2 regions of the Pantoea deleyi genome follow, and region 1 is predicted to be linked to the other one. Evidence: predicted binding sites of a transcription regulator. Region 1 holds the regulator's gene; the other holds the start of a gene.
What was found. Region 1 encodes CRP, which controls carbon source genes, mostly activating them, when cyclic AMP is high. Its sites were predicted from a motif close to ATGTGANNNNNNTCACAT; they were not measured.

Region 1 (15,745 bases):
CGCATCTGGTGACCGCATTTCACGCACTCCACCACATCGACATTATTTTCGCGCCACATCGCCAGCGTGTCCTTCTCCTGGCAGTGCGGGCATGTCGCACCTGCAATAAAACGTTTACGCATCAGCTTCTGCCTTTAAAAAGATTATTGATCATCGTCCCAGCCGTCGATCTGCCGCTTCTCGCGCTGCATTTCACGCTGGAAGATATCTTCCAGTTCACGCCGCGCTTCACGCACGCGCGAAGCCTGGGCGCTTTCGGCCGGATTCGGCATCAGCTCGCGCAGCATCCGCATATCCAGCCGGCGGAAATGCTGCTGGGCGCGGTGCGCCTGATGCGGATGCATCCCCAGCGACATCAATGTTTTGCGTCCCAGCTCCAGCGCACTGGAGAACGTTTCGCGCGAGAACTGCGTCACGCCAGCCTGTAACAGCTCGTGCGCTTCCACACGTCCACGAGCGCGCGCCTGAATCTGCAACTGCGGAAAGTGCTGCTGGCAGAGATGCACGATGGTCATCACATCTTCCGGCTCGCTACAGGTAATCACTATCGACTGGGCGCTGGCCGCACCGGCGGCCCGCAGCAGTTCCAGTTCGGTAGCGTCACCGTAATAGACCTTATAGCCATATTTCCGCATCAGGTTAACCGCGCTGATATCGCGCTCCAGCACGGTGATGCGTTTGTTGTTCGCCATCAGCAGACGGCCCACCACCTGACCGAAGCGGCCAAAGCCCACCACAATCACCTGCGGCTGATCATCCTCAACGAAGTGCTTCTCCGCCTCATCGTCCGGCTCGTTAAAGCGTCGCGCCAGCAGACGATCGATCCCCTGCATCAGCAGCGGCGTGGTCATCATCGACAGCGTTACGGTGACCAGCAGCATCGGCAGCTGATCGCCGGCGAACAGTTTTGCCGACGACGCCGCAGAAAAGAGCACGAAAGCGAACTCGCCGCCCTGGCTCAGCACGCCCGCAAACTGCTGCCGCTCGGAGCTGCGCAGACCATAGATGCGGGCCAGCAGATAGAGCACCACCGTTTTCACCGCCACCAGCGTGATCACGCCCAGCAGGATGGTCACAATATGGGTATAGAGCACCCCGAGGTTGAGCGCCATGCCCACCGAGATAAAGAACAGCCCCAGCAGTAACCCTTTAAACGGCTCGATCGCGACTTCCAGCTCGTGGCGATATTCGCTCTCCGCCAGCAGGATACCGGCGATAAAGGTGCCCAGCGCCATCGACAGCCCCAGCGCATCCATAAAGAGCGCCGAGCCAAGAACCAGCAGCAGCGACGCTGCCGTAAAGACCTCGCGTACGCCCGATGCGGCGATATAGCGGAAGATAGGCCGCAGCAGATAGCGTCCGCCCACCAGCATCCCGGCGAACGCCACAACCTTCATGCCGACTTTCATCCAGTCAATATGGCCGCTGTCGGTGCCCGCCAGCAGCGGGATCAGCGCCAGCGCAGGGATGACCGCGATATCCTGAAACAGCAGAACCGAAAAGCCCAGTTGCCCCGCCTCGCTGCGGTTCATGCCCTTGTCCATCATCAGCTGCAGCGCCATGGCGGTCGAGGACATCGCCAGCCCGATGCCGCCGATGATCGCCGCCTGCCAGCTAAAGTCCGTCAGCCACAATAAACCGCCGAGAATCGCGGCGGAGAAGATAACCTGCGCCGCGCCGACCCCAAAAATGGAGCGGCGCAGCGCCCACAGCTTTGCCGGGTTAAGCTCCAGCCCGATGATAAACATCAGGAAGACCACGCCCAGCTCCGAGAAATGAAGAATCTCTTCGACGTCACTGATAAAGCCTAATCCCCACGGGCCGATAGCGATACCCGCGACCAGATAACCCAGCACGGCGCCAATCCCCAGGCGAGCGGCGACCGGTACCAGCAAGACCGCCGCGACCAGATAGATCACCCCGGCGGTCAGCAGCGTTTGTCCTTCCATCTATACTCCTCCGTTCGGCAGCGGTGCTGCCAGCCAGTCGCCATAGGCGCGGGCGTAGTTTTTCATTAATTCCGGCCCCTGACGACGCGCCCAATAGACTATCATCGGCGGCATCCAGTGCATCCGGCACATCTGCGCGGTCAGCTCAAAAGGACGCATAATGTCATTGAGCGAATAGCGGTTCAGGCCCTGCTGTTTAAAAGCACTTTCCGGCTCGCCGGTGGTGACGACGCTGCGCCAGTACTTTCCTTCCAGCGCATTGCCATCCACGCCGTTGGCGAAGCCGCGCGACAACACGCGATCCAGCCACTCTTTCAGCAGGGCCGGACAGCTATAGGTATAGAGCGGATGTTGAAAAATGATGACATCATGCTCACGCAGCAGCTGCTGTTCGTGATGAATATCGATAAAAAAATCCGGATAGGTCGCGTACAGATCGTGCACGGTGACATGTTCCAGCGCCTGAGCCGGCTGCAGCAGAATCCGGTTAGCCACCGAATCCTGTAATTCCGGATGAGCAAAAAGCAGTAATACCCTGGGTGGCTGCGACATCCTTTCCCTCCAAAGCGTCGTCATTGAGGCGGTTTTCCGCTACCATGCACGACGCAGCAAAATCTCATTATGTTGCCAGTAAATTAACATATTCTGACGATACGGCGCTTACATGATTGTCTTCTCTGCCTTACAAATTCGCCGCGGCATCCGCGTCCTGCTCGACAACGCCACCGCCACCATCAATCCGGGTCAGAAGGTCGGGCTGGTGGGAAAAAACGGCTGTGGTAAATCCACGCTGCTGTCGCTGTTAAAAGGTGAAATCACCAGCGATGCCGGCACCGTTACGCTTCCGGCACACTGGGCGCTGGCCTGGGTGAATCAGGAAACCCCGGCGCTCGACAAAGCCGCGCTGGAGTATGTCATCGACGGTGACCGCGTCTATCGCCAGCTGGAGGCAGAACTGGCGGAGGCCAATCTGCGTGACGATGGCAACGCCATCGCGCTGCTGCATGGCAAACTGGATGCGGTACAGGCGTGGAGCATCCATGCACGCGCCTCAAGCCTGCTGCACGGTCTGGGCTTCAGCCAGGAGCAGCTGCAACGGCCGGTCAGCGACTTCTCCGGTGGCTGGCGCATGCGACTCAACCTGGCGCAGGCGCTGATTTGCCGCTCCGACCTGCTGCTGCTGGATGAACCGACTAACCACCTGGATCTCGATGCCGTGATCTGGCTGGAGCGCTGGCTGAAGAGCTACGAAGGCACGCTGATCCTGATCTCACACGATCGTGATTTTCTCGATCCGGTCGTCGACAAAATCATTCATATCGAACAGGCGTCGATGTTCGAATATACCGGCAACTACAGCTCCTTTGAGCGGCAGCGCGTCGCCAAACTGGCGCAGCAGCAGTCGCTGTATGAGAGCCAGCAGCAGAAAGTGGCGCACCTGCACAGCTACATCGATCGCTTCCGCGCCCAGGCGACTAAGGCGAAACAGGCGCAGAGCCGCATCAAGATGCTGGAACGCATGGAGATGATCGCGCCCGCCCACGTCGATAACCCGTTCAGCTTCACCTTCCGCAAGCCGGAAAACCTGCCCAATCCGCTGCTGAAGATGGAGAAGGTCACCGCGGGTTATGGCGATCGCATCATTCTGGACGCCATCAAACTTAACCTGGTGCCGGGTTCGCGCATTGGCCTGCTGGGGCGCAACGGTGCCGGTAAATCGACGCTGATTAAGCTGCTGGCGGGCGAGCTGGAGGCGATGGAGGGCAGGATCGGGCTGTCTAAAGGGATCAAGCTCGGCTACTTCGCTCAGCATCAGCTGGAATATCTGCGGGCCGACGAATCCCCGCTTCAGCATCTGGCGCGCATTGCGCCCAACGTGCTGGAGCAGCAGCTGCGCGACTACCTGGGCGGTTTCGATTTCCGTGGCGATAAGGTAACTGAAAACACGGAGCGCTTCTCCGGCGGCGAGAAAGCGCGGCTGGTGCTGGCGCTGATCGTCTGGCAGCGCCCTAACCTGCTGCTGCTCGACGAACCGACCAACCACCTCGATCTTGATATGCGTCAGGCGCTGACCGAGGCGCTGATCGACTTCGAAGGGGCGCTGGTGGTGGTCTCGCACGACCGTCATCTGCTGCGCGCCACCACCGACGATCTCTATCTGGTGCACGATGGCAAAGTCGATGTATTTGCCGGCGATCTCGAAGATTATCAGCAGTGGCTGAGTGACCTGCAAAAGCAGCAGGCGCAGCAGGAGGCCGCGCCGAAGTCAGATAACGGCAACAGCGCCCAGGCGCGCAAAGATCAGAAGCGCCGCGATGCCGAACTGCGCACCCAGACGCAGCCGCTGCGTAAAGAGATCGAGAAACTGGAAAAGCAGATGAGCAAGTGGCAGAGCCAGCTCGCCGAGGCGGAAGCGCAGCTCTCCGACAGTGCGATTTATGAGCCGGGGCGTAAAGCCGATCTGACCACGGCGCTGCAGCGTCAGGCGGAGAGTAAATCGGCGCTGGAAGAGGTGGAGATGGCGTGGCTCGACGCGCAGGAACAGCTCGAAAAGATGATGAGTGCCTGACACGCAGGCGTTCTCCCTGCCCGCAGGGAGAACGCCTCGCGCTTAGCGCGGCCTGTCGCCCAGTACCGTCGCCCGCTGCATGACCCGCCGGGCAGGATAGTAGTCAGCATTGGCATAATGCTGCGTCACCCGATTATCCCAGATCGCCAGATCGTCTGGCTGCCAGCGCCAGCGCACCTGAAACTCCGGTTTGGTGGCGTGGGCAAACAGAAAGCTCAGCACCGCATCGCTCTCCTTCTCGCTGAGATCCACAATCCGCGTGGTAAAGCCCTCATTCACAAACAGCGCTTTCCTGCCGCTGACCGGGTGGGTGCGGATCACCGGATGCTGCACCGGCGGATGCTTCGCCACCGCCTGCTGCCAGCGCTGATGCTCCTCTTCCGTTTTGCGGTACTTAAACTCCTGGAAAGACTTTTTAAAATCATGCTCGGCGCTCAGGCCGGCCAGCAGCTGCTTAAAGGGTTCAGAGAGCGCCTCGTAAGCCGCAATCCCGCTGGTCCAGAGCGTATCGCCGCCCGCTTCCGGCAGCACCTTTGAGGCCAGCAGGGCGATGGCTGGTGGCGTGTCGATGAAGGTGACATCGGTGTGCCAGTTGTCGTTGTCCGGCGGATTATCCTGGTGCGTATCCAGCACGATGATCTCCTTCACGCCCTCCGCATGGGGATAGACCGGATGGATGTGCAGATCGCCAAAGCGGATCGCCAGCGCCCGGTGCTGTTCCGGCGTTATTTTCTGGTCGCGCAGAAACAGCACCTGGTGACGCAGCAGGCCGTGATAGAGCTGCTCAAACTGTGCATCGCTCAGCGGGCGGGAGAGATCCAGGTTTGCAACCTGCGCGCCAATCCACGGACCAAGCGGGGTAAAACTGAGACGTTCATTCATGACTGTTCTCCACTCCAGGGCGTCAGGCGACGCTGCAACGCGCGCAGCCCGAGTTCTAAACTAAAAGCGATAAGGGCGATCACCGCGATCCCCGCCAGCACCACATCCGTGGCGAGAAACTCTCCCGCGGACTGCACCATAAATCCCAGACCCCGCGTGGCGGCAATCAGCTCCGCCGCCACCAGAGTGGACCAGCCCACCCCCAGGCCAATACGCAGGCCGGTGAGGATCTCCGGCAGGGCGCCGGGCAGAATCACCCAGCGCAGCAGCTGCCAGCGATTCGCCCCCAGTGAACGCGCCGCCCGCAGCCGCACCTGTTGTGTATTCCGCACGCCCGCCAGGGTCGAGAGCGTGACCGGTGCGAAGATGGCCAGGTAGATCAGCAGGATCTTCGAGGTTTCTCCGATGCCGAACCAGATCACCATCAGCGGCAGATAGGCGAGCGGCGGAATCGGCCGATAGAGTTCGATCAGCGGATCGAGCAGCCCGCGGGCAATCGGGCTGAGCCCCATCAGAATCCCCACCGGAATGCCAATCGCCGCCGCTGCCGTCAGCGCAATCAGCATCCGCGTCAGGCTGGCGGCCAGGTGCTGCCACAGCGTGGCATCCATAAAGCCCTGCGCGCTGGCGATCACCAGCAGCTTGCTGAACACCTGCTGCGGCGACGGCAGGAATAGCGGCGCGATCAGGCCCAGCGCGGTCACGCCCCACCAGATCAGTAGCAGCAGTGACAGGCTCAGCAGGCTCAGCGTAAAGGGGATCGAAAAGGGCCAGCGCAGGCGGCGACGAGCCGGCAGCGATTTGTCATGCGTGAAGGCGCTCATGCAAACGCCTCCCGCTGGTCGAATACCCGGCTCAGCACATATTCACGCTGAGCGATAAAGTCCGGATCGGATTTGATGCTGCGGCACGACTCGCCCGCGGCAAAGCGCTGACCGAAGCCGGGGCGCAGCCGCTCAACGATGCGGCCCGGCCCGGGCGACAGCAGGATCAGTTCACTGGCGAGAAAGATCGCCTCTTCTATATCGTGGGTAATCAGCAGGATCTGTTTTCCACTGTCGCGCCACAGCGTCAGCAGCAGGGTCTGCATCTGCTCACGGGTAAAGGCATCCAGCGCGCCAAAGGGTTCATCCAATAGCAGCAGTTGCGGATCGGTGGCCAGCGCACGCGCGATACCGACCCGCTGCCGCTGACCGCCGGAGAGCTGCCAGATGGCGCGCGTCTCTGCACCTTCCAGACCGACCTGCCTGATAAGCCTCCGCGCAATGGTCTCCCGTGCCTGACGCGCCATCCCCGCCAGCTGCAGGCCAAAGGCCACGTTTTCCAGCACGTTACGCCACGGCAGCAGGCCTTCATGCTGAAACACCACGCCGCGCTCTGCGCCGGGTCCGGTCACCGGCTGATTATCCAGCGTGATACTGCCCGACTCCACGGGCAGAAATCCGGCAACCAGATTGAGCAGGGTCGTTTTGCCGCAGCCGGACGGGCCGAGCACTACCAGCAGTTCATGGCTGTCCAGCTGCAGGTTGATATCCTGCAACACCGGCTGTCCGGCATACCGTGCGTTGAGGTGAGCGATGCGCAGCATGGTGCCTCCTTAGGGTTTCACGAGTGGCGCGACGAAGCGCGAGGTCACGTAGCTGCTGTAGTCGTTGTCCGCCTGCGGCACTCTGCCCTGTGCTTTCAGGAACTGCGCGGTATCGACGATCGCCTGGTTGACCGGTTTGCCCAGCTGCTCAACCTGCTGCTGTGCCGTGAGGTAGGTATTGCCTTTGACCAGTCCCGGCACCTGCGCTTCCGGCACGCCGCTCAGGCGCGAGAGCTTACTGAGGTTCTCAGGCTGCTTCAGCCAGTTATCGGGGCCGTTTAGGTAGGCCTGCTGCGCCTCGATCGCGCTGCGGGCGAAAGCGGTGACGATCTCCGGATGCTGCTCCGCAAAATCTTTGCGCACCACCCAGACATCCAGCGTTGGCGATCCCCAGCGTCCGACTTCCGCCGAGTCGGTTAACACCCGGCCCTCTTTTTCCAGCTCGTTCACCGCCGGTGCCCAGACGTAGGCGCCATCAATATCGCCCCGCTGCCAGGCTGCGATAATGGCGGGCGGCTGCAGGTTTACCAGCTGGACCTGCGATGGCTTAATGCCCCAGTGTTTCAGGGCCGCCAGCAGGCTGTAATGGGTGGTGGAGATAAACGGCACGGCGATGCGCTTGCCGATGAGATCCTGGGGATGCGTGATGCTCTTCTTCACCACCAGCGCTTCAGAGTTTCCCAGCTGAGAGGCGAGTAAAAAGGCTTCGATCGGCAGCTTCTGCGCCGCCGCGACCGCCAGCGGGCTGGAGCCGATATTGCCAATCTGCACGTCGCCGGAGGCCAGCGCGCGAAGCACGCCTGCGCCGCTGTCAAACTTGCGCCAGTCAACGCTGGCCCCGCTCGCTTTAGCAAAACTGTTGTCGGCCTGCGCCACCTTTGCCGGTTCAGCAGAGGTCTGCCAGGCGACGGTGACATTGACCGCTTCTGCCCTGAAAGCCAGCAGCGCCAGCGCCGCCGCTAAAAATGTTAAACGTGTTGCTGCCATGATCGCGTCCCCCTTTTTTATCGTGGGGGCAGTGTCTCCGGGCGCTATAATTTCATAAAGGAATTAAAAATTATCCCCTATAGAAATAAGTTCTTAGATCACTATCTGCAAACGTAAGTCGGAAATCGCAATTGCTGAAAAAGGCTAAAGTAAGCAAAAATGTCAGGCGCTCACATTGCCCCTGTGTTATTGATATGCATTCCCAATCACTGCCTGTTAAGGTCTCTGTATCTGATGTCGATCGAGAAAGTCGCTCAACTGGCTGGCGTCTCTAAAGCCACGGTATCGCGGGTTCTCAACGCGCATCCCGGCGTAAAGCCTCACACGCGTGAGAAAGTTCTGGCGGCAATCTCTGCCTGCGACTATCAGCCCAACCTGCTGGCGCGTCAGTTGCGCACGGCGCAGAGCCACATGCTGCTGGTGCTGATCTCGGATATCACCAACCCCTTCTGTTCACGCGTGGTTCAGGGTATCGAGGCCGAAGCCGAACTGCATGGCTACCATATCCTGCTCTGCAACTCCGCCTCGCAGCTCCAGCGCGAAGCCGCCTATCTGAGCTTGCTGACCGGCAAAGTGGTGGATGGCGTGATCACGATGGATGCGGCGTCCGGCTTGCAGGATCTGCAGGCGCTGATTGCGGGTGCGCCCTGGGTGCAGTGCTGTGAATTCGATCCGGCAATCCCCGCCTCATCCGTCAGCATCGACCACCTCGAGGCGGCGCGCGACACCGTCCACTACCTCGCGGGCAAAGGGCGCCAGCGCATCGGTCTGGTGAATGGCGACATGCGCTACCTCTATTCACATCACCGGGAAAAGGGCTACCGGCAGGCGATAGACGAGCTGGGCCATGCGTGGTCCGCCGTTGCCTATACCTATGAGATTACGCCCGAAGCGGGCAGTCAGGCGCTGCGCGAACTGATGGCGCTGCCAGAACCGCCCGATGCGGTGTTTGCCGTATCCGATGTGCTGGCGGTCGGCGTGGTGCACGCCGCGCTGGAGGCGGGTCTCCGGGTGCCGGAGGATCTGGCCGTGGTAGGATTTGATGGCGTGCCCTTTACCCGCAGCCTTAACCCGCCGCTGACCACCATTGAGCAGCCGATGAACGAGCTGGGCGCGCGCAGTGTGCAGTTGCTGCTGCAAAAGATCCGTCAGCCTAACGCGCCGGTGATCCATGAGGTATTGCCCTGGACGCGCGTTGAACGCGCATCCAGCTGACTCAGTGCCAGATTAACAGGACGCAGGCAGCGGTCAGCAGCCCCATCGCCACGTTAAAGATTTTCCAGGCGCGACGGCTGCGCAGGATGCGGCCAATCATCGCGCCAAATCCCATCCAGATGACGCCAGACACCAGGTTAACCATAAACATGCCGACGCTGATCGCCATCACAGAGTGACGATAGGCGTCACCGGCCAGGCTGAAGCTGGCGACCGCGCCCAGCGCCATCAGCCAGGCCTTGGGATTGATCAGCTGCAGCAGCCCACCCTGCCAGAACGGCATGGGCGCATCGGGTGCCGCATCGGTCTCCAGCTTTTCGTAACTGGCGGTGGCGATTTTCCACGCCAGCCAGAGCAGATAGAGGCTGCCGGCAATTTTCAGCACCAGATGCAGCGAAGGATAGAGCAGGATCAGCCCCCCCACGCCAAAGGCCACCATCAGCAGCATCACCTGCATCCCGATCATGATGCCAATCATCAGTGGAAAGGTGCGCATGAAGCCAAAATTAGCGCCCGAGGCGGTGAGTAACATATTATTGGGGCCGGGCGTGATCGCCGCGACCCAGAGAAAGCCCAACATTGATAAGAAAAGACTCAGTTCCATGACAATCGGGTACTCCCTGCCCCGGCAAGAAAAAACCTATCGAAGCTAACAGTGTGATATGGAACAGACAAGCTTTTACCACATGAAATTTACCGGACCGGAAAACGAGCAGTTCATGCCGCCTGCCGGGCTGCGAAACGCGCACCTGCAGACGATGCTGCCGCGTCTGTTACGCCGACGCAGCACGCTGGTTCCCCACTGGCAGCGTCTCGATCTGCCCGATGGCGATTTTGTCGATCTCGCCTGGAGTGAAGATCCGCACTCTGCGCAGCATAAGCCACGCGTGGTGCTGTTTCACGGGCTGGAGGGGAGTTTTCACAGCCCCTATATTCACGGCCTGATGGCGATCTGTCGCGCGCGCGGCTGGCTGGCGGCGGTGATGCATTTTCGCGGCTGCAGCGGCGAGCCTAACCGGCTGAACCGCATCTATCACTCCGGTGAAACCGACGACGCCCGCTTTTTCCTGCGCTGGCTGCACACCCGCTGGGGCCGCGTGCCCACCGCCGCCGTGGGGTTTTCGCTGGGCGGCAACATGCTGGGCTGCCTGCTGGGTCAGGAGGGCGCCGCCGCAGAGGTCGACGCCGGTGTAATTGTTTCCGCGCCGCTGCTGCTGGCACCCTGCAGCGTCAGACTGGAACGCGGTTTTTCACGCTTCTACCAGCACTATCTGCTGGCCCAGCTCAAGAAGAATGCCCGCCGTAAGCTGCACGCCTGGCCGGACACGCTGCCGGTGAATCTGGCGGAGCTGAAGGCGCTGCGGCGGCTGCGCGATTTCGATGATGCAATTACGGCACGCGCCCACGGTTTTCTGGATGCGGCAGATTACTATCATCGCGCCAGCGCCATGCCCTGGCTGAAGCAGGTAGAAAAACCGCTGCTGATCCTGCACGCCCGTGACGATCCCTTTATGAGTGATGAGGTGATCCCGCAGAGCGGTCAATTATCTGCCACTATTACGTATCAACTGACATCACACGGCGGCCACGTAGGTTTTGTCGGCGGCACATTACGCCAGCCTGAAATGTGGCTGGAACAGCGCATCCCTCAGTGGATCGCCCCTTTTCTGGATAACTGATCTCGTGATTATTCCCTGGCAACAGGTCTCGCCTGAGACCCTTGAAAACCTGATTGAAACCTTTGTGCTGCGCGAAGGCACAGACTACGGCGAGCAGGAGCGCAGCCTGCTGGACAAAGTGGCGGATGTACGACGCCAGCTGGAAAGCGGTGAAGTGGTACTGGTGTGGTCGGAACTGCATGAATCGGTCAATATTATGCCGCGCAACGCCTTTCATGGCTGATGCGCCTGCTGCCATTTCATGCTAACAATGCCTGTTACCCGATCTCACAGGGAGCTTCTCTATGTCTGCACGTCATCCTATTATCGCGGTGACCGGTTCCAGCGGTGCAGGAACCACCACCACCAGCCTCGCGTTTCGCAAAATCTTTCAGCAGCTTGATCTTCGTGCGGCGGAGCTGGAAGGCGACAGTTTTCACCGTTTTACCCGTCCTGAGATGGATATGGCGATTCGTAAGGCGCGCGATTTAGGACGTCACGTCAGCTACTTCGGCCCCGAAGCCAATGACTTTGGCCTGCTGGAGCAGAGCTTTAAAGAGTATGGCTATAGCGGACAGGGGCAGTCGCGCAAATATCTGCACACCTACGATGAGGCGGTGCCGTGGAATCAGGTACCGGGTACCTTTACGCCGTGGCAGCCGCTGCCGCAGAACACCGATATTCTTTTCTATGAGGGGCTGCACGGCGGCGTGGTGACGGCGCAGCACAACGTGGCGGAGCAGGTCGATCTGCTGGTTGGCGTGGTGCCGATTGTTAACCTTGAGTGGATCCAGAAGCTGGTGCGCGATACCGGCGAGCGCGGCCATTCCCGTGAGGCGGTGATGGACTCGGTGGTCCGGTCGATGGAGGATTACATTAACTTCATTACGCCCCAGTTCTCCCGCACCCATATCAACTTCCAGCGCGTCCCGACCGTGGACACCTCCAACCCGTTCGCCGCCCGTGCCATCCCGTCGCTGGATGAGAGTTTTGTCGTGATTCACTTTCAGGCGCTGGAAGATATCGACTTCCCCTATCTGCTGGCGATGTTGCAGGGCTCCTTTATCTCGCACATCAATACGCTGGTGGTGCCGGGCGGCAAAATGGGTCTGGCGATGGAGCTCATTATGGGCCCGCTGGTGAAACGGCTGATGGAAGGCAAACGGATAGAGTAAGGGGCCAGGAAAGCGCTCTTCAGACGGTTTAAAAACCAGAGCAGGCAATGTTATCGCAGCGGATAAGCTTAACTCGCTGAGCAGGCTTCAGGAAGCAGACGTCCGGTAGCCGCATCCGGTTTCAGTCAGGCCGCGATAGACAACCGCGGGCAGAAAGCATCTGGCCGTAACAGAAAAGTTCAGCAGGCAGGGAAGAGCGTCAGAAGCGGAAAGTGTCCCGCGCCAGGAGGGCGCGGGCAGAGCATGCCATAAAGGGCGGACGTTGCGGCTTTACCGATCTGACCCGCTTCGCTGCGCCATCACTGTCTCAACGCAGACTCTCTGCGATGCTAAGGTCTGACAACAGACTACCGGCAACCTCAAACACCGATGACGGTTACAGCGCGATCACTTCGTAGCTGTGCGTGATCGTCACGCCTTTGCCCAGCATGATGGCGACCGAGCAATATTTTTCCGCCGAAAGATCCACCGCGCGTGAGACCGCTTTATCCTGGAGCGCTTTGCCACTGACGATAAAATGCAGGTTGATGTGCGTAAAGATTCGCGGCGCCTCTTCACGACGTTCTGAGGTCAGTTTTACTTCACAATCAGCCACATCGTTGCGGCCTTTTTGCAGAATTGAGACCACATCGATCGCGCTGCATCCGCCCGCCGCCATCAGCACCATCTCCATTGGGCTGGGCGCTTTATCCCCTGAATTACCATCCATCAGGATCTGATGGCCGGATGAGGATTCTCCGAGGAATGTCAGCCCTTCTACCCACTTCACTCTTGCCTGCATGTTTTTTGCTCCGGAATACACTGTTTTGCCGCCAGAGTACGCTTTCCCCTGGTAAACAGCAATCCGGAGAAATCCGCCCGTAGCTGAAGCGAGACAACAGAAGACAGTCGGCTAAAGCTGTGCTACAAACAGTGCTGAAAATATTTTTCGTCACCCGATGACGAAGCCGGGAAGAATGATGCGCACTGCGCCTGATGCGGCCCGAATAATTTCCTGAAATGGAAAACGCTTGAAGCTTTCACCGCCTGACAGGGAAAACTGCCCCCTGTATTTTGGGCACGATTACAACAGAGGATAATAGCGAATGGTTCTCGGCAAACCGCAAACAGACCCTACACTCGAATGGTTCCTGTCCCATTGCCATATTCACAAGTATCCATCCAAAAGTACGCTGATTCATCAAGGTGAAAAAGCAGAAACGCTTTACTACATCGTGAAAGGTTCCGTCGCGGTTCTGATTAAAGATGAAGAAGGCAAAGAGATGATTCTTTCCTACCTGAATCAGGGTGATTTTATTGGTGAGCTTGGCCTGTTCGAAGAAGGCCAGGAGCGCAGCGCCTGGGTACGTGCGAAAAGCGCGTGTGAAGTGGCAGAGATTTCGTATAAGAAATTCCGTCAGCTGATCCAGGTGAACCCTGACATCCTGATGCGACTCTCGTCGCAGATGGCGCGTCGCCTGCAGGTCACGTCCGAAAAAGTGGGTAACCTCGCTTTCCTCGACGTTACCGGACGCATTGCACAGACCCTGCTTAACCTGGCGAAACAGCCAGATGCCATGACGCATCCCGACGGCATGCAAATTAAAATTACGCGTCAGGAAATTGGCCAGATTGTAGGGTGTTCACGTGAAACCGTGGGCCGTATTCTGAAGATGCTGGAAGATCAGAACCTGATCTCTGCACACGGCAAAACCATCGTCGTTTACGGCACCCGCTGATTCCTGTCACCCACGGCGTGATGGCAACATCACGCCGTTATTGTTTGTGCTGAGCCGATGTGGCGTCGAATAATCTACCATCCTGAAGTGAACTACGCCCTGCGGCAAACGCTGGTGCTCTGCCTGCCGGTGGCGCTGGGCTGGCTGGCTGGCGACCTGCAAAAGGGTCTGCTCTTCTCACTGGTGCCCGCCTGCTGCAACATCGCCGGTCTGGATACGCCGCATAAACGCTTCTTCAAACGCCTGATCGTCGGTGGCAGCCTGTTTGCCCTCGGCAGCTTCCTGATCCAGTGGCTCACCCTGCAGGCGGTGCCGCTGCCGCTGATCCTGTTTATTATGCCGCTGCTGCTCGGCGTAACCGGGGAGATCAGCCCGCTGCATGGCCGCCTGCTGCCCGGCACCCTTATCGCCGCCATCTTTACCCTGAGCCTGATCGGGCGCATGCCGATCTATGTTCCGCCGCTGCTCTATATCGGCGGTACGCTCTGGTACGGGCTGTTTAACTGGTTCTGGTTCTGGCTCTGGAAAGAGCAGCCGATGCGCGAGAGCCTGAGCCTGATCTACCGCGAGCTGGCCAACTACTGCGACGCCAAATATACCCTGCTGACGCAGCTGACCGATCCGGAGAAGGCCCTGCCGCCGCTGCTGGCTCGTCAGCAGAAGGTGGTCGATCTGATCAACACCTGTTATCAGCAGATGCACATGCTGTCGGCCAGCCGCGACCACAGCCACAAGCGGCTGACGCGCGCCTTTCAGGTGGCGCTGGATCTGCAGGAGCATATCTCGGTCAGCCTGCATCGGCCGGAAGAGGTGCAGAAGCTGGTCGAGCAGAGCCATGCCGAAGCGGTGATCCGCTGGAATGCCAAAACCATCTCGGCCCGGCTGCGGGTGCTGGCGGATAACATCCTCTATCACCGGTTACCCGAGCGCTTCGCGATGGATAAACAGCTCGGCGCGCTGGAGAAAATCACCTGGCAGCATCCCGACAATCCGGTGGGGCACTTCTGCCTCTATCACTTCAACCGGATTGCCCGGGTCCTGCGCACGCAGAAACCGCTCTATCAGCGCGACCTGATGGCCGATCGCCAGCGTCGTCTGCCGCTGCTGCCCGCCCTGCGCAGCTATCTCTCGCTGCGCTCCTCGTCGCTGCGTACCGCCGGACGCTTTGCGGTCATGCTGATGCTGGGCAGCGCGCTGGCGCTGTTCTTCAACATTCCCAAGCCCTACTGGATCCTGATGACCATTATGTTCGTCAGCCAGAACGGCTACAGCGCCACCCGCGTCCGCATTCAGCACCGGGCGCTGGGCACCTTTGCCGGGCTGGTGATCGCGGCCGCCACGCTGCGTCTGGCGGTGCCGGAGTCGCTGGTGCTGCTGATCATGCTGGCCATCACCTTTATCAGCTATCGCTTTACCCGTCAGTTTTATGGCTGGTCGATGATTGGCTTCACGGTGACCGCCGTCTACTCGCTGCAGCTGCTGTCGCTGAACGGCGCGCAGTTTCTGCTGCCGCGCCTGATGGATACGCTGATGGGCTGTCTGATCGCCTTTGGCGGAATGCTCTGGCTCTGGCCGCAGTGGCAGAGTGGCCTGCTGCGGCAGAACGCGCATGATGCCCTGGAAACCTATCAGGATGCGCTGCGGCTGCTGCTGGGCGATGAGCAATCGCCCGGCAAGCTGGCTTACCAGCGCGTGCAGGTGAATCAGGCACACAATGCGCTGTTCAACTCCCTTAATCAGGCGATGCAGGAACCGGCGTTCAACGCCCAGTATCTGAAAGATATGCGGCTCTGGGTGACGCACAGCCAGTTTATCGTCGAGCATATCAATGCGATGACGATTCTGGCGCGCGAACACACCATGCTCACCGCCTCGCTGGCCGAGCGCTATCTGCAATCCTGTGAAATCGCGCTGCAGCGGTGTCAGCAGCGGCTGGAGTATGAGGGTGCAAGCTCGCAGGTCAACCTGCTGGATGAGCTGGAGAATATCAGTGAGGGGCCGGTT
Region 2 (15,745 bases), 950 kb from region 1:
TGCCGACGCCGCCTTTGCCGGAGCTGACCGCGATGATGTTTTTGACGCCGTTCACGCCAGGCTGATTTTTGACCCGCTTCAGGGTCGCAATCTCGTGGCTGAGCCGCCAGTCGATGGCGCGTGCGCCCGTCTGACGCAGCAGCTCGGCGCTGACCTGCTCTTTCAGCGCGTCAAAGCCGCTGGCCCAGGCAAACGGCATCAGCAGTTCCACATGCAGCGTTCCGTCGAGCTGCGCCACATGGTGCAGCGCCTTCAGGGCGGTAAGATTCTGTTTAAGGGTCGGATGCTCAAAGCTTCTTAATACGCCCGCTACGATGGCGCGCAGCCCTTCTGGCGTATGCGTTTCCCGGGATTGTGCTGTCATCCCCTGCTCCTTATTTCTGCTGTGCTTACGCTGTGTCTCAGCGATGTAATCTCAATGATATCAGATGCTCGTCGGTTCGCGGCGACGGGCAGGGGTGAATCCCTTGTGTTTACGCAGGAGAAGCCTTCAGTTACCATCTAAGCCCGTTTTTTCAATCAACAGAAAGCTACGCAAACTATGACTCAAGTCGCTAAAAAAATTCTGGTAACGTGCGCACTGCCTTACGCGAACGGATCAATCCATCTCGGCCACATGCTCGAGCATATCCAGGCAGACATTTGGGTGCGTTATCAGCGAATGCGTGGCAATCAGGTCTTTTTCATCTGCGCCGATGATGCGCACGGTACGCCTATCATGCTGAAAGCCCAGCAGATGGGAATTGCGCCGGAGCAGATGATCGCCGAAATGAAAAGCGAGCATGAAGCGGACTTTGCCGGTTTCGACATCAGCTACGATAACTATCACTCGACCCACGGCGACGAGAACCGTGAGCTGGCCGGGCTGATTTACGGTCGTCTGAAAGAGAACGGCTTCATTAAAAACCGCACCATTTCCCAGCTCTACGATCCGGAAAAAGGGATGTTCCTGCCGGACCGTTTCGTAAAAGGCACCTGCCCGAAATGTAAAGCGGCCGATCAGTATGGCGACAACTGCGAAGTGTGCGGCGCAACCTACAGCCCGACCGAACTGATCGAGCCGAAATCGGTGGTGTCCGGCGCGACGCCGGAGCTGCGCGATTCCGAGCACTTCTTCTTTGACCTGCCGTCGTTCAGCGCGATGCTGCAGGCCTGGACCCGTTCCGGCGCACTGCAGGATCAGGTGGCGAACAAGATGCAGGAGTGGTTCGAATCGGGTCTGCAGCAGTGGGATATCTCCCGCGATGCGCCTTATTTCGGCTTTGAAATCCCGGACGCGCCAGGCAAATATTTCTACGTCTGGCTGGATGCGCCTATCGGTTACATGGGCTCGTTCAAGAACCTGTGCGACAAGCGCGGCGACATCGACTTCGACGAATTCTGGCGTAAAGACTCCACTACCGAGCTTTATCACTTTATCGGTAAAGATATCGTCTATTTCCACAGCCTGTTCTGGCCTGCGATGCTGGAAGGCAGCAACTTCCGCAAGCCGAACAACCTGTTTGTCCACGGCTATGTCACCGTTAACGGTGCCAAAATGTCTAAGTCGCGCGGCACCTTCATCAAAGCCAGCACCTGGCTGCAGCATCTGGATGCCGACAGCCTGCGTTACTACTACGCGGCGAAGCTCTCATCCCGTATCGACGACATCGACCTTAACCTGGAAGATTTCGTGCAGCGCGTGAATGCCGACATCGTCAATAAAGTGGTTAACCTGGCGTCACGTAACGCCGGTTTCATCACCAAACGCTTCGACGGCAAACTGGCGGCTGAGCTGGCCGACCCGGCGCTCTACCAGATCTTTGTTGAGGCCTCGGAGAAGATTGGCGAAGCCTGGGCAAGCCGTGAGTACAGCCGCGCCATCCGCGAGATTATGACGCTGGCCGATCTGGCAAACCGTTATGTTGATGAGCAGGCTCCGTGGGTGGTAGCGAAGCAGGAAGGCCGCGATGCCGATCTGCAGGCGATCTGCTCAATGGGCATCAACCTGTTCCGCATTCTGATGACCTGGCTGAAGCCGGTGCTGCCTTCGCTGAGCGCCCGCGCTGAGGGCTTCCTGAACACCGAACTGCGCTGGGATGCGATTGCACAGCCACTGCTGAATCATCAGGTTGCGCCGTTTAAAGCGCTCTACAGCCGCATTGAGATGGCGAAGGTAGAAGGGCTGATCGAGGCCTCGAAAGAGGATGCCGCGGCCGCGTCGGCACCAGCCGTGACCGGCCCGCTCGCAGACGCCCCGATTGGTGACACCATCACCATCGATGACTTTGCCAAAGTGGATATGCGCGTTGCCCTGATTGAGCAGGCGGAAACGGTTGAAGGGTCGGACAAGCTACTGCGTCTGCAGCTCGACCTGGGCGGTGAAAAGCGTCAGATTTTCTCCGGCATCCGCGCGGCCTACCCGGACCCGTCCGTGCTGGTCGGTAAGATGACCATCATCGTGGCTAACCTTGCGCCGCGTAAAATGCGCTTCGGTGTCTCTGAAGGCATGGTGCTTTCTGCCGGACCCGGTGGCAAAGATCTGTTTGTGCTCTCCGTAGACAGCGGGGCCGTGCCGGGCATGCCCGTTAAGTAAGGCTCTGCACGCCGTCGCGTAAACCGCAGTGATGTGCTGTCCTGACCCTTTGCGTCTGCCTGCAGGCGTAAAGGGTCCTTCTCTTTTGCTGAACACGCCCCGTCCTTCTGCCCTTCCCGCCCTGTAAATGTGATCGCTAGCACGCTAAGCGGTTAATGCGTATGATGATACGCAGTAAAAACAGGAGCCTGCCATGCGCACCCTACTCTCTGTCTGCGGCCGTTATCTTCGCGCCTTTATCATTATCTATCTCTGCCTGTATGCCGGCATCGGCCTCGCCGCGCTGCTGCCGATTAAACTGCCCGGCAGTATTCTGGGCATGCTGATCCTGTTCGCGCTGCTGGCCTCACAGATCCTGCCGGTAAACTGGGTTAAGCCGGGCTGCCATCTGCTGATTCGCTATATGGCGCTGCTGTTTGTGCCGATCAGCGTCGGGGTGATGAGCTACACCGATATTCTGACCGCGCAGTTCGGGCCTATCGTCATCTCCTGCGTCGTCAGCACGTTTCTGGTGCTGTCGATTGTCGGTGTCAGCGCCCAGCATCTGCACAGCCGCCGTCCGGCAGGAGACACCGATGATGAGTGAAATATGGTGGTCGCTGCCGCTGACGCTGGCCGCCTTTTTCCTGGCGCGCAGGCTGGCAATACGGCTGAAAATATCGCTGCTTAACCCGCTGCTGGTCGCGATGGCGATCATTATCCCGATCCTGCTGCTGCTGCATCTGCCCTATTCGCGCTATTTCGCGGGCAGCCAGATTCTCAATACACTCCTTCAGCCCGCTGTGGTGGCGCTGGCGCTGCCGCTGTATGAGCAGATGCATCAGATTCGCGCCCGCTGGAAATCGATTATCGGCGTCTGCTTTATCGGCAGCCTGACCGCCATGACCTCCGGCACCGCCATTGCCCTGTGGCTCGGCGCGACGCCCGAAATTGCCGCCACCATCGTCCCCAAATCGGTGACCACGCCTATCGCGATGGCCGTTTCCGGATCGCTGCACGGCATTCCCGCCATCAGTGCGATCTGCGTGCTGATTGCCGGAGTGCTGGGCGCAGTTTTTGGTCATATGGTGCTGAATCTGCTCGGCGTGAAATCGAAAGCAGCGCGAGGACTGGCGATCGGCAACGCCTCGCATGCACTGGGTACGGCACGGGCCGCCGAACTGGACTTTCAGGAGGGGGCCTTCAGCTCTCTGGCGCTGGTGATCTGCGGCATTATCACCTCGCTGCTTGCGCCGTTTATTTTTCCGCTGCTGCTGCACGGCTTAAGCTGAAAGTTTGCGAGAGATCTCGCAAAGTTGAAACATGCAACACAGGTTACATTGTCAGAGCGATGTAGATCACATATAAACCGTTGACTGGCACATCGCCCTGCTGACTTTAATGAGGCTCACATGCAATCCCGTTTCCTCTCTGCGTTTGAGGCATTGCCGTCAACGCTGCAGACCGCACTCGCTCCCCTGCTGAACGATCCCGATTTTCAGGCGGTGCTCAGCGCCGACCAGGTCGCGCTGCTGCAGCAACAGACCCGGATGGAAGCCGATGCCCTGGCGCTGGCGCTGCTGCCGCTGGCGGCGGCCTGTGCGGTTGCCACCGTCTCCCATTTCAACGTCGGCGCGATCGCCCGTGGCGTGAGCGGCAACTGGTACTTCGGCGCCAATATGGAGTTTGTCGGCACCCCCATGCAGCAGACGGTGCACGCCGAGCAGAGCGCCATTACGCACGCATGGCTGCGTGGTGAACGCCAGATAGAGACCATCACGGTGAATTACACGCCATGTGGCCACTGCCGTCAGTTTATGAATGAGCTGAACAGCGGCACCGCCATTCGGATCAGCCTGCCGCAACGCGCGGTCAGCACGCTGGCCGACTATCTGCCGGATGCGTTTGGCCCGCGCGATCTCGATATCACCACCTTCCTGATGGATGAGGTGGATCATGGGTATAACGCCGCAGGCGACGAGCTGGTGCAGGCGGCGGTGGCGGCGGCCAATGCCAGCCATGCGCCCTACAGTCAGTCCCATGCGGGCGTGGCGCTGCTCACTGAAAACGGCACGATCGTCGCCGGTCGCTATGCCGAAAACGCGGCGTTTAACCCGAGCTTCCCCCCGCTTCAGGCGGCGCTGGTGCTGCTGAATATGCAGGGTGGCGATGTGCATCAGATAAAAAAAGCGGTACTCGCAGAAGCAGAAAATGCCACGTTAAGCCAGTTCGCCGCCACGCAGGCGACGCTTCAGACATTTGGCTGCCGTGAGCTGCTACAGGTAACGCTGAACAAAGCATAACCCGCTGTCTGCGCGGCCACACTTTTGTGAGCTTTTATGAAAAAACGCTGTATTTCTGTGGGAAATTTCATAGGATCTGGCGCCAGAATTCACGTCATTACTCATTACTCTGAATAATTCAGGTTGCAGGATGGCAGCACGGTCGTGAATTTTTCGGCAGCAGTACGCTGCCGTTGCCAGGCCTGTAGTCTGAGCTATGAGGGGTAAAAAAACTGGCGCTACCTGTCCGGCGTGACGCCAGAAAACATTGCAACCGGAGCATCACTGCATGGAACTCGAATACGAAAGTAAACGCCCGCTGTATATCCCTTATGCTGGCCCGATTTTGCTGGAATTTCCCCTGCTGAACAAAGGCAGCGCCTTTACCCTCGAAGAACGTAACGAATTCAACCTCAACGGTCTGCTGCCAGAAGCGGTGGAATCGATCGAAGAGCAGGCGAAGCGCGCCTGGCGTCAGTTCCAGGACTTCAAAAACAATAACGATAAGCACGTCTACCTGCGAAACATTCAGGACACCAACGAAACGCTGTTCTACCGCCTGCTGGATAACCATCTCGAAGAGATGATGCCGATTATCTACACCCCGACCGTCGGCGCTGCCTGCGAACACTTCTCTGAAATCTACCGTCGTGCGCGTGGGGTCTTCATCTCCTACCCTAACCGCGACCGCATCGAAGACATGCTGCAGAACGCCACCAAACAGAACGTGAAGGTGATTGTGGTCACCGACGGTGAGCGTATCCTGGGCCTGGGCGACCAGGGCATCGGTGGTATGGGTATTCCGATCGGTAAGCTCTCGCTCTATACCGCCTGTGGCGGTATCAGCCCGGCGTACACCCTGCCGGTGGTGCTGGATGTCGGCACCAATAACCAGCAGCTGCTGAACGATCCACTCTATATGGGATGGCGTCATCCGCGCATCACCGGCGAAGAGTATGATGCGTTCGTGAACGAGTTTATCCAGGCCGTTAAACGCCGCTGGCCGAAAGTGCTGCTGCAGTTTGAAGATTTCGCCCAGAAGAACGCCATGCCGCTGCTGAACCGCTATCGCGATGAAGTCTGCTGCTTTAACGATGACATTCAGGGCACCGCCGCCGTGACCGTGGGCACGCTGATCGCCGCCAGTCGCGCCGCCGGAAGCCGCCTGTGTGAGCAGAAAGTGGTGTTCCTGGGTGCCGGTTCCGCCGGTTGCGGCATCGCGGAGCAGATCATCGCGCAGATGAAGTCAGAAGGTCTGAGTGATGATGAAGCGCGCAGCCGCGTTCTGATGGTGGACCGCTTCGGTCTGCTCACGGACAAGCTGCCGAACCTGCTCGATTTCCAGAGCAAGCTGGTGCAGAAAAGCGAAAGCCTGCAGGGCTGGGATGTCACTAATGACGCTATCTCACTGCTGGATGTGGTACGCAACGCCAGACCGGATATCCTGATTGGTGTTTCCGGCCAGCCTGGCCTGTTCACCGAAGAGATCATCCGCGAGATGCGCAAGCACTGTAGCCGCCCTATCGTGATGCCGTTGTCGAACCCGACCTCGCGCGTGGAAGCAACGCCCGCCGATATCATCGCCTGGACCGATGGTGCTGCACTGGTGGCGACCGGCAGCCCGTTCTCACCGGTGAGCTGGAATGGTAAAACCTATCCGATTGCCCAGTGCAACAACTCCTACATCTTCCCGGGCATCGGTCTGGGCGTGATTGCCTCGGGCGCCAGCCGTGTGACCGATACCATGCTGATGACCGCCAGCCGTGCGCTCGCCGACTGCTCTCCGCTGGTTAACGAAGGTGAAGGCCCGGTTCTGCCGGAGATCAAAGATATTCAGGGCGTATCGAAGATAATCGCGATGGAAGTGGGTAAAGCCGCCCAGCTGGCCGGTGTTGCCGTGGTGACCTCTGAAGATGTGTTGTCGCAGGCTATCGCCAACAACTTCTGGCTGCCGCAGTATCGTCATTATCGCCGTACCTCGATTTAATCCGCTGACTGCCGGATCGGTTTTCGATCCGGCAGTGTTCAAAAAGAGCACAGCCAGCCGGCTCTAACTTGCTTCGCTGCGACACCTCAAGTAGCCTTGTCCCATCTCAAAATTCTGACATCGAGTCTCCAGGCGCATGCTGAAACGCGTTCTCATTGGTCTGCTTTTCATCATCTTATTGATGATGGCGACGGCGCTCGGCCTTGATCGCTGGATCAGCTGGAAAACTGCGCCCTTTATCTACGAGAATGTCGCCTCTTTACCTCATCGTCAGGTGGGCGTGGTGCTGGGAACGGCGAAATATTACCGGACCGGCGTTATCAATCAGTACTACCTCTATCGCATACAGGGCGCCCTGAATGCCTATAACAGCGGCAGGGTAAACTATCTGCTGCTGAGTGGTGATAACGCGCAGCAGAGCTACAACGAGCCGATGACCATGCGCCGCGATTTAATCAAGGCAGGCGTTGATCCGGCCGATATCGTGCTCGATTACGCTGGTTTCCGCACGCTCGATTCGATAGTGCGTACCCGTAAAGTATTCGATACTAACGACTTCATTATTATCACGCAGCGCTTCCACTGTGAGCGGGCTCTGTTTATCGCCCTGCAACTCGGTATTCAGGCGCAGTGCTATGCCGTGCCATCGCCCAAAAACATGCTTAGCGTACGCTTCCGCGAGGTGGGTGCCCGGCTGGGTGCGCTGGCGGATCTTTTCCTGCTGAAACGCGAACCCCGCTTCCTGGGTCCGCTGGTGCCGATTCCTGCCGTCCGCGATCTGCCCGAGGATACGCAGAGTTACCCGGCAGTGACGCCGGAGCAACTGCTGGAATTAGAGCAGAAGCTGCGCAAATAGCGGCTAAAAGCCGATGCGGCCCTGATGTGCAGGGCCCGGTAAATCTCCCCACAATGCGTAAGCTCGCGCGAACGGCCCGGCAATACTCACCGCAATGAGTAAGCTCGCGCGAAAGGCGCGGTAATTCTCACCGCGATGAGTAATCTCATCTCGACCAGTCCGGTAATACTCACCGCAATGAGTAAGCTGAACGCGCAGGGAACAGGGTCAGAAGAGGAAAGCGTCCCGCGTCAGGGACGACGCGGGCCGAGCGTGTCATGGATGACAGGTTTTGCGTCTTTCCGATCTGACCCTGTTCCCTGCGCCTGCTCCGTCTGACAGCCTCTCCACCAGGCGCGCCCTCTGAAACGATAAGACCCGCCATCTCATGGACAGGATTAACACCGTCCGATCTGTCCCGATTCCCTGCGCCTGCTCCGTCTGACGGCATCCTCCCCACCAGGCGCGCCCTCTGTAACGATAAGACCCGCCATCTCATGAACGGGATTAACACCGTCCGATCTGCCCCGGTTCCCTCCCCCTGCTCCGTCTGACAGCCTCTCCCGTATCTGACCCATAAAAAAAGCGACCCGAAGGTCGCTTTTCTGCTGCTGAATCAGGCTTACTTCTTGCGCGAATACTTCAGTGAATCCAGCGCCACGGCGAAGATAATAATGCCGCCTTTGATAATGTACTGCCAGTATGGGTTGACGCCGATATAGGTCAGACCGTAGTTGATCACGGTGAAAATCAACACACCGGTAACCACACCTGCCACGCTTCCCACACCACCCGCGAAGGAGACGCCGCCGACCACACAGGCAGCAATCGCATCCAGCTCATACATAAAGCCCAGGTTATTGGTCGCCGAACCGATACGCCCCGCTTCCAGCATCCCGCCAAAGGCATAGAACACACCTGACAGCGCATAGATCATGATCAGGTTCAACGGCACGTTCACACCTGACACTTTCGCCGCTTCCGGGTTACCGCCGATAGCAAAAATGTTTTTGCCGAAGCGGGTTTTGTTCCACAGCACCCAGACGAAAACAATCGCGATCACGGCGTAGAAGGTGATGAACGACAGTTTAAAATCACCGAAGCGCAGGAAGCCCTGCGTGAATTTAGAGAACCCTGCATCAAAACCGGCAATCGGTGATGCACCCACAAAGTCGTAATAGAGGGAGTTGATACCGTAAACGATGATCATGGTGCCCAGGGTGGTGATGAATGGCGTCACCTTCAGGTACGCAATGATCACACCGTTGACCAGACCAATCACCCCGCCGATGATGCACACGGTCAGGATAACCAGTGGGATCGGCACCGTATCCAGCGTCGGGAACACCTTGTTGGCGTTATCCATCGCCTGCAACAGCGTTGCGGCAACCACTGCCGCCAGGCCCACCTGACGACCGGCTGACAGGTCAGTACCCTGGGTCACAATCAGACCCGCCACACCCAGTGCAATAATAATACGCACTGACGACTGGGTCAGGATGTTACTCAGGTTCATTAAACTTAAGAACGAGGGATCCTGGAAAATAATAATAGCCAGCAATACCAGCAGAACGACATAAATGCCGCCCTCTTTTAACCAGGTTAGCGCATTCTTTTTTGTAGTCGCTTTCATGTTAACAGCCCTTGCTTCATTAAAGGTGTAATGACGCTAAACGCAATATTTCGTTCTGCGTGGTCGTTTTGGTATCAACTATGCCTGCTACCAGACCGTTACTCATTACCAGAATACGATCGGTAATGCCCAACAGCTCCGGCATTTCGGATGAGATAATAATGATGCCCTTCTCTTTTTTCGCCAGCTCCGCAATCAGCTGGTAAATTTCGAATTTTGCCCCTACGTCAATACCGCGCGTAGGTTCATCAAGCATCAGGATTTCAGGCTGGGTCAATAACCAGCGTCCAATAATTACTTTTTGCTGGTTACCGCCCGAAAGCGAACCAATCTGCGTATGGTGGCCAGGCGTTTTTACCCGCATTGAATCGATTACCCACTGGGTATCACTCTTCATGCGTTTATTATCCAGCAGCCCCATACTGTTTTTATATTTTTTGATATTGGAAATAAGCGAGTTAAATCCAATGTCGAGGTAAGCATAAATACCGGTCGAACGACGCTCTTCCGTCACCAGCGCAAAGCCGTGGTTAATGGCTTCATTGGCGCTGTGGTTATTAATCGGTTTGCCATGCAGTTTTATGGTGCCGCCCGATTTTTCGCGAATGCCAAACAGCGTTTCGACGATATCGGTACGTTTGGCGCCCACCAGCCCGGCAATGCCGAGGATCTCCCCTTTACGCAGATCAAACGAGATGTCGCGAATCGAAGGCTGACGCAGAGAGGTCAGATTGCGCACCTCAAGAATCGTTTCGCCCGGTACGTTGGTCCGATCGGGAAAACGCTGATTCAGTGAACGGCCGACCATCATGGCGATGATCTTATCCATATCCAGCCCTTCCAGCGGCTGAGAGGTAATCCACTGACCATCACGCAGAATCGTGATCTCATCACACAGCTGGAAAATCTCTTCCATCTTGTGCGAAATATAAACAATGCCGCAGCCGCGATCTTTCAGCTTACGGATAATGGTGAACAGATGATTTACCTCTTTCTCGGTTAACGAGGAGGTCGGCTCATCCATAATCACAATTTTCGCGTCATAGGAGAACGCTTTGGCGATTTCAATCATCTGCATCTGCGAGACAGAAAGATTGGCCACTTTGTCGCGCGGATCGATATCGATATCCAGCTCGTCAAAAATCGCTTTGGTGTCCTGGTACATTTTATCCTGATCGACAAAGAAGCCTTTGCGCGGATAACGTCCCAGCCACATGTTATCCATGACCGTACGCTGCAGAACCAGGTTTAATTCCTGATGCACCATCGACACGCCATTTTCCAGCGCCTCTTTGGAACTCTTATAATCGATCTCATTACCCTGGAACAGGATACTGCCGGTATCTTTTTTATAAATACCAAACAGGCATTTTAATAAGGTGGATTTCCCGGCACCGTTCTCGCCCATTAATGCATGAACAGAGTGAGGCCGCACTTTTAAATTCACATTATCTAACGCTTTAACACCGGGAAATGATTTAGAGACATTCGTCATTTCCAGCAGATATTCTCGCTGCGCGGTCGTGTTATCACTGGCCATAATTTACCTGGCTAAAAAACGGTGGTGACATAAAAAAGGCGCGACAGCGGTCGCGCCCGTAATCGATCTTATTTCTGGAACTGAGACAGGTTTTCTTTATCAACCGGTACGTAAGGAACGCGGACGATCTTATCAACCATCTTGAAGTTGGTTCCGTCGGTTGCCCCTTTGCCGTTCGCCAGGTTGTTGGCGATGTCCAGCGTTGCTTTCGCCTGGTTCTCAGCATCGTTCAGCACGGTACCGGCCAGCGCACCGGATTTCACCAGCGCCAGCGCTTCTGGCAGGGCATCGACGCCGAAGACCGGAATAGAGGTCATGTTGTGCGCTTTCAGCGCTTCAACCGCACCCATTGCCATGGCGTCGTTGTTCGCAATCACCACTTCGATTTTCTTCGCGTTCGGGCCAGACAGCCACGCATCCATCTTATCTTTAGCCTGAGCGGTGTCCCACATCGCCGTGTCCATCGCTAACTGCTGGGTTTTCAGGCCATCTTTGTTCAGGGTATCGATCACATATTTGGTACGGGCTTCCGCATCCGGATGGCCTGGCTCGCCTTTCAGCAGCACAAACTGGATGGTACCATCTTTGTTCAGATCCCAGGCCGGCGTCGCTTTCCAGTGCTTCTCAATCAGCTTGCCCTGAATGATGCCGGACTCTTTAGAGTCGGTTCCCACGTAATAGGCTTTGTCGTAACCGGCCAGCACTTTGGCATTCGGCTCTTTGTTGAAGAAGACTACCGGCACGTCGTTGGCACGCGCTTTATCCACCACAACCGCTGCAGCGGCCGGGTCAACCAGGTTAATCGCCAGCGCTTTCACGCCTTTTGCCATCAGCACGTCAATCTGATCGTTCTGTTTGGACTGGTCGTTCTGCGAGTCGTTCATCAGCAACTGCACGCCACCGATGGCTTTCGCTTCTTTCTCGATATCTTTGCGCACCATCGACATGAAGTTGTCATCATATTTGTAAATGGTCACGCCGATGCGGGTATCAGCTGCGTGAGCGGTTGCGCCAAACATCATGCTGGCAACCAGTGCGGTAAGCGTGAAAACCTTCTTATTCATGGTATCTCCGGTTTTATTATGCAGGGTCTTTTTAGCGCTGCCGCGCAACCAGGCGGCAGGACAATCGGTAAAACAGACTGGCGCGTCGGCTAACGTAATAAGGGTGTTAAGCCATTGAACGCCATCTCAAACCTGACTTCCCTGTGCCAGAACGCTTCCTTGAGGCGGGTGTAAACCCGATAACCGGCTACTGAGACCACAACTGATGCCGTTACACTGGCGTTACATAATGTTTCAGTCCGGTAAGACGCTGCCATCATAGTGAGGGCAATGTTAATTAACTGTGAATGTAATCACAGATTGAAAACGGTTACATGCCTGAATCGCCTGAATTAGTGACGGACTCCACAGTTTGCCGCAGCGCCACCGAATGACGCCGCACCAGCGTCGGCATAAAGATGTGGGTTGCGGTGTCATCCAGCAGTCCGGCCGCGCCCTGTAACGCCAGCTCAGTGGCGATTTTTGCCATAGAAATAATGGGATAGCGGACGGTGGTTAACTGTGGATCGGTGTAACGTGAGATAGGAATGTCATCGAAACCAATGACAGAAAAATGCTGTGGCACCTGAATGCCGTTGTCTTTCAGCGCAGTGAGCGCACCCGCCGCCATGCCGTCGTTGTAGGCAAACACCGCAGTGAGATTCAGATTCCGTCCCAGCAGCTCTACCATCGCGGCTTCGCCCCCCTGCATATCGGGCTCGGCGCTGGCGATCCAGCTCTCCTGAGGCCGGATACCCTGCTCGGCCATCGCCTGCATCCAGCCTTCGCGGCGCTGTGCCACATCTTCGATAGGATGGCTGGAGCAGAGATAACCGATGCGGCTGTGCCCCTGCTGTAACAGCGTGCGTGATGCCATCAATGCCCCGGTAACGTTATCCAGGCTGACGCTGCGATGCTCAAAGCCGGGAACGATGCGATTAATGACCACCATGCCTGGCACATGCTGCATAAACTCCGCCAGCTCTGCGTCCGGCAGGGTCTTGGCATGCACCACCAGGGCGCTGCAGCGCTGCCGGATCAGCACTTCGATCGCATGACGCTCCTTCTCTTCCTGATGCCAGGAGTTGCTGATTAACACATGCTTATGGACGCGCTGCGCCACGGTATCGACCGCTTTCACCAGCGCCCCGAAGAAGGGGTCGGAAACATCCATCACCACCACCCCGATCGTGTCGCTGACCTGCGTCGCCAGCGCCTGAGCGTTGGCATTAGGGCGATAGCCCAGCGCTTCGACTGCCTGTAACACGGCGTCGCGGGTGTCAGAGGTCACGGCGTTGCTCTGATTGAGGACGCGCGACACGGTCGCTACGGATACGCCAGCCTGACGGGCAACATCACGGATTGTTATCATGCAGCAGTTCCAGAAAGGAAAAATAGGCATCACGCCGGGTTGTACACCGGCGCTATTTTGTCAGGGGCAGGCAACGTGCAGCGTGAATTGCGTCACATCAATGAAAACGGTTACATACAATTCTGTAACCTTTGTGATGGCGGTCATTATCCTGCGCGATCGGTGAGATGTGATTGACCGGCGGAAAGCAGCGTCAGCCGTCGCCACAGCCACTCCAGCGGCCCCTGCGCGAAGAAATGTAACCAGATGAGTGAAAACAGGATATTGATGAGCCAGATCAGCGGCACCATCAGCACCAGTTCCAGCCGGGTGAAGTGCATATAGAGGTCAAGGCGATAAAAGAGCGTGGTGCAGATCAGAGACTGCAGCAGATAGTTGGTCAGCGCCATACGGCCAACGCAGCGGATGGCATGAGTGATACGCCAGCGTGCAATCTGCGGCCAGTAAGCCAGACAGAGCGCGGCATAGCCCAGGCTGATCAGCGGGCTGGCGAGGTCGCGCGGCGTCTGCAGATAGAAGCCGCTCCAGCGGAATTCCCAGTGCAACAGCCACTGCGCGGCCACTCCGGCCACCGCAATCGTGAAGCCAATGGACAGCAGCACGACCGCCGCCTGCCGATAGTGCTGCGCGGAAAACTGGCCGGTCAGCCAGCCGCTGCGCAGCAGTGCGCCGCCAATCATCATCAGGCCCGCCAGCTGCCAGCCATACTGCGCCGCCAGCGCCATCAGCCCGGAAGCCAGGTGATCCAGCCGGTTCTGTACGGCTTCCCAGCCGCCAGTGAGCTTCCAGTACTGTTCATATTGCAGATCGGCTGCGCCTGGCAGCCAGGAGCGGGTTGGTTCGGGATCGGAGATCGACCCAAACACCAGCAGCACGCCGCAGCCGACCAGATAGAGCAGAATGCCAGTATGCATCAGGCTGCGGGTAGAGGGAACGTCGCGCAACACCCGCCAGACCACCAGCCCGATCACCCCGTAATCCAGCAGGATGTCCCCTTCCCACAAAAACACCGCATGCAGAAAACCGATTACCACCAGCAGGGAGAGCCTGGCCGTCAGCCAGCGGCTGCCGCGCGGCAGCTGCATCTGCAGACCGGCGCCGAACAGCAGTGCAAACAGGGTGAGGAATTTGAGCTGGGCGAAGGTGTCAGAGATAGCCCAGGTCCAGGCGTCGGCTGAACTGACGCTGCCCTGCCAGGCGGGATTGAGATAGGCGGCCGAAGGCAGGCCAAAGCCGACGATATTGAGCAGCAGAATGCCGAGAATGGCACAGCCACGAATGAAATCCAGCGCGTGATAGCGTTGCATGCGGCACCCTGCCCCAATGAGGCGGGCAGCGTTATGCGCCCGCCGTAAACTCAACTATGGCGCACCGCGCGCAAAAATTCCTGGCGGGTATTCTGGCTGGACTTGAACAGGCCGCCCAGCGAGGTCGTGGTAGTGGCGCTGGTGGCATCTTTCACGCCACGCGCTTTCACACAGTAGTGCACCGCATCAATGGACACCGCGACATTATTGGTGCCCAGCAGCGTCTGCAGCGCGACCAGAACCTGCTGCGTCAGTCGCTCCTGCACCTGCGGACGCTGGGCAAAGAACTGAACGATGCGGTTGATTTTCGACAGGCCAATCACCTTGTCTTTCGGAATGTAGGCAACGGTAGCCTTTCCGTCGATGATCACGAAGTGGTGCTCACAGGTGCTGGTCAGCGTGATGTCACGCACGGTCACCATCTCATCGACCTTCATCTTGTTTTCGATGACGGTGATTTTCGGGAAGTTGGCGTAGTCGAGACCGGAAAAGACCTCATCCACATACATTTTGGCGATGCGATGTGGCGTTTCCATCAGGCTGTCATCTTCCAGATCCAGATTCAGCAGCTGCATGATCTCCGTCATGTGCCCGGCAATCAGGCTCTTACGCGTTTCGTCATCAATGTCGCGCGTCGGTGCACGTAACGGCGTTTCCAGTCCTCGCGCCAGCAGCGCTTCATGAACCAGGGCAGCTTCCTGACTTAGGGTGCTCATCGTACTCTTCTCCGGCTGGTGTTGCGCCCGTCGGCATATGCCAGCGGGCCCTGTAATCAGGCGCGTATTGTGAAACTTTCTTTGCGGGGAATCCAGCAATCAATCAGATTGGTGAAGAAAGCTTTTTATGTGGTTCGCCGCCAGACCAGCAGCCCCGCCCAGACCAGGCTGGCCCCGGCGACCCACAATGCAGGCTCCAGACGGTGCCACAGCATGGCCGACATAAATGAGAGCAGCGGCCCCGCCAGCTGGCCGATCGCATAGCCGGTGGTCAGCAGACCCGCCATGTAGCGCAGATGGTGGGGTGCCAGCTCACGGGCGCAGAGCATCGAGAGCTGCACCACGCTGAGAAAGCCGCCGCCCACCAGCAGCGCTCCGGCCAGCAGGCCGCTGAAGCCCGGCAGCAGCGCCGCGGCAAAGACGCCCAGCGCCTGTGCCCAGAGCACCAGCGCCAGCCGGACGTGGCTGTGCCCCCG

Region 2: a site for CRP is predicted at 3,901-3,918, ahead of cdd (cytidine deaminase). Genes of this name have one in related genera too.

The regions. Positions count from the first base shown of each region.
Region 1 is NZ_CP071405.1:417,031-432,775, reverse strand. Features, by position in the region: gene J1C59_RS01980 (YheV family putative zinc ribbon protein) at 1-122, opposite strand, end outside; gene kefB (glutathione-regulated potassium-efflux system protein KefB) at 144-1,949, opposite strand; gene kefG (glutathione-regulated potassium-efflux system ancillary protein KefG) at 1,950-2,501, opposite strand; gene J1C59_RS01965 (ABC transporter ATP-binding protein) at 2,614-4,518, shown strand; gene tauD (taurine dioxygenase) at 4,561-5,400, opposite strand; gene tauC (taurine ABC transporter permease TauC) at 5,397-6,224, opposite strand; gene tauB (taurine ABC transporter ATP-binding subunit) at 6,221-6,988, opposite strand; gene tauA (taurine ABC transporter substrate-binding protein) at 6,998-7,975, opposite strand; gene J1C59_RS01940 (LacI family DNA-binding transcriptional regulator) at 8,210-9,190, shown strand; gene J1C59_RS01935 (LysE family translocator) at 9,192-9,794, opposite strand; gene J1C59_RS01930 (hydrolase) at 9,853-10,869, shown strand; gene J1C59_RS01925 (YheU family protein) at 10,874-11,092, shown strand; gene J1C59_RS01920 (phosphoribulokinase) at 11,154-12,023, shown strand; gene J1C59_RS01915 (OsmC family protein) at 12,400-12,804, opposite strand; gene crp (cAMP-activated global transcriptional regulator CRP) at 13,109-13,741, shown strand; gene J1C59_RS01905 (YccS/YhfK family putative transporter) at 13,799-15,745, shown strand, end outside.
Region 2 is NZ_CP071405.1:1,370,469-1,386,213, reverse strand. Features, by position in the region: gene apbC (iron-sulfur cluster carrier protein ApbC) at 1-364, opposite strand, end outside; gene metG (methionine--tRNA ligase) at 542-2,575, shown strand; gene J1C59_RS06550 (CidA/LrgA family protein) at 2,769-3,161, shown strand; gene J1C59_RS06545 (CidB/LrgB family autolysis modulator) at 3,154-3,846, shown strand; gene cdd (cytidine deaminase) at 3,967-4,857, shown strand; gene J1C59_RS06535 (NAD-dependent malic enzyme) at 5,126-6,823, shown strand; gene sanA (outer membrane permeability protein SanA) at 6,960-7,679, shown strand; gene mglC (galactose/methyl galactoside ABC transporter permease MglC) at 8,281-9,291, opposite strand; gene mglA (galactose/methyl galactoside ABC transporter ATP-binding protein MglA) at 9,311-10,831, opposite strand; gene mglB (galactose/glucose ABC transporter substrate-binding protein MglB) at 10,900-11,895, opposite strand; gene galS (HTH-type transcriptional regulator GalS) at 12,206-13,246, opposite strand; gene yeiB (DUF418 domain-containing protein YeiB) at 13,393-14,553, opposite strand; gene folE (GTP cyclohydrolase I FolE) at 14,604-15,269, opposite strand; gene J1C59_RS06495 (YbfB/YjiJ family MFS transporter) at 15,395-15,745, opposite strand, start outside.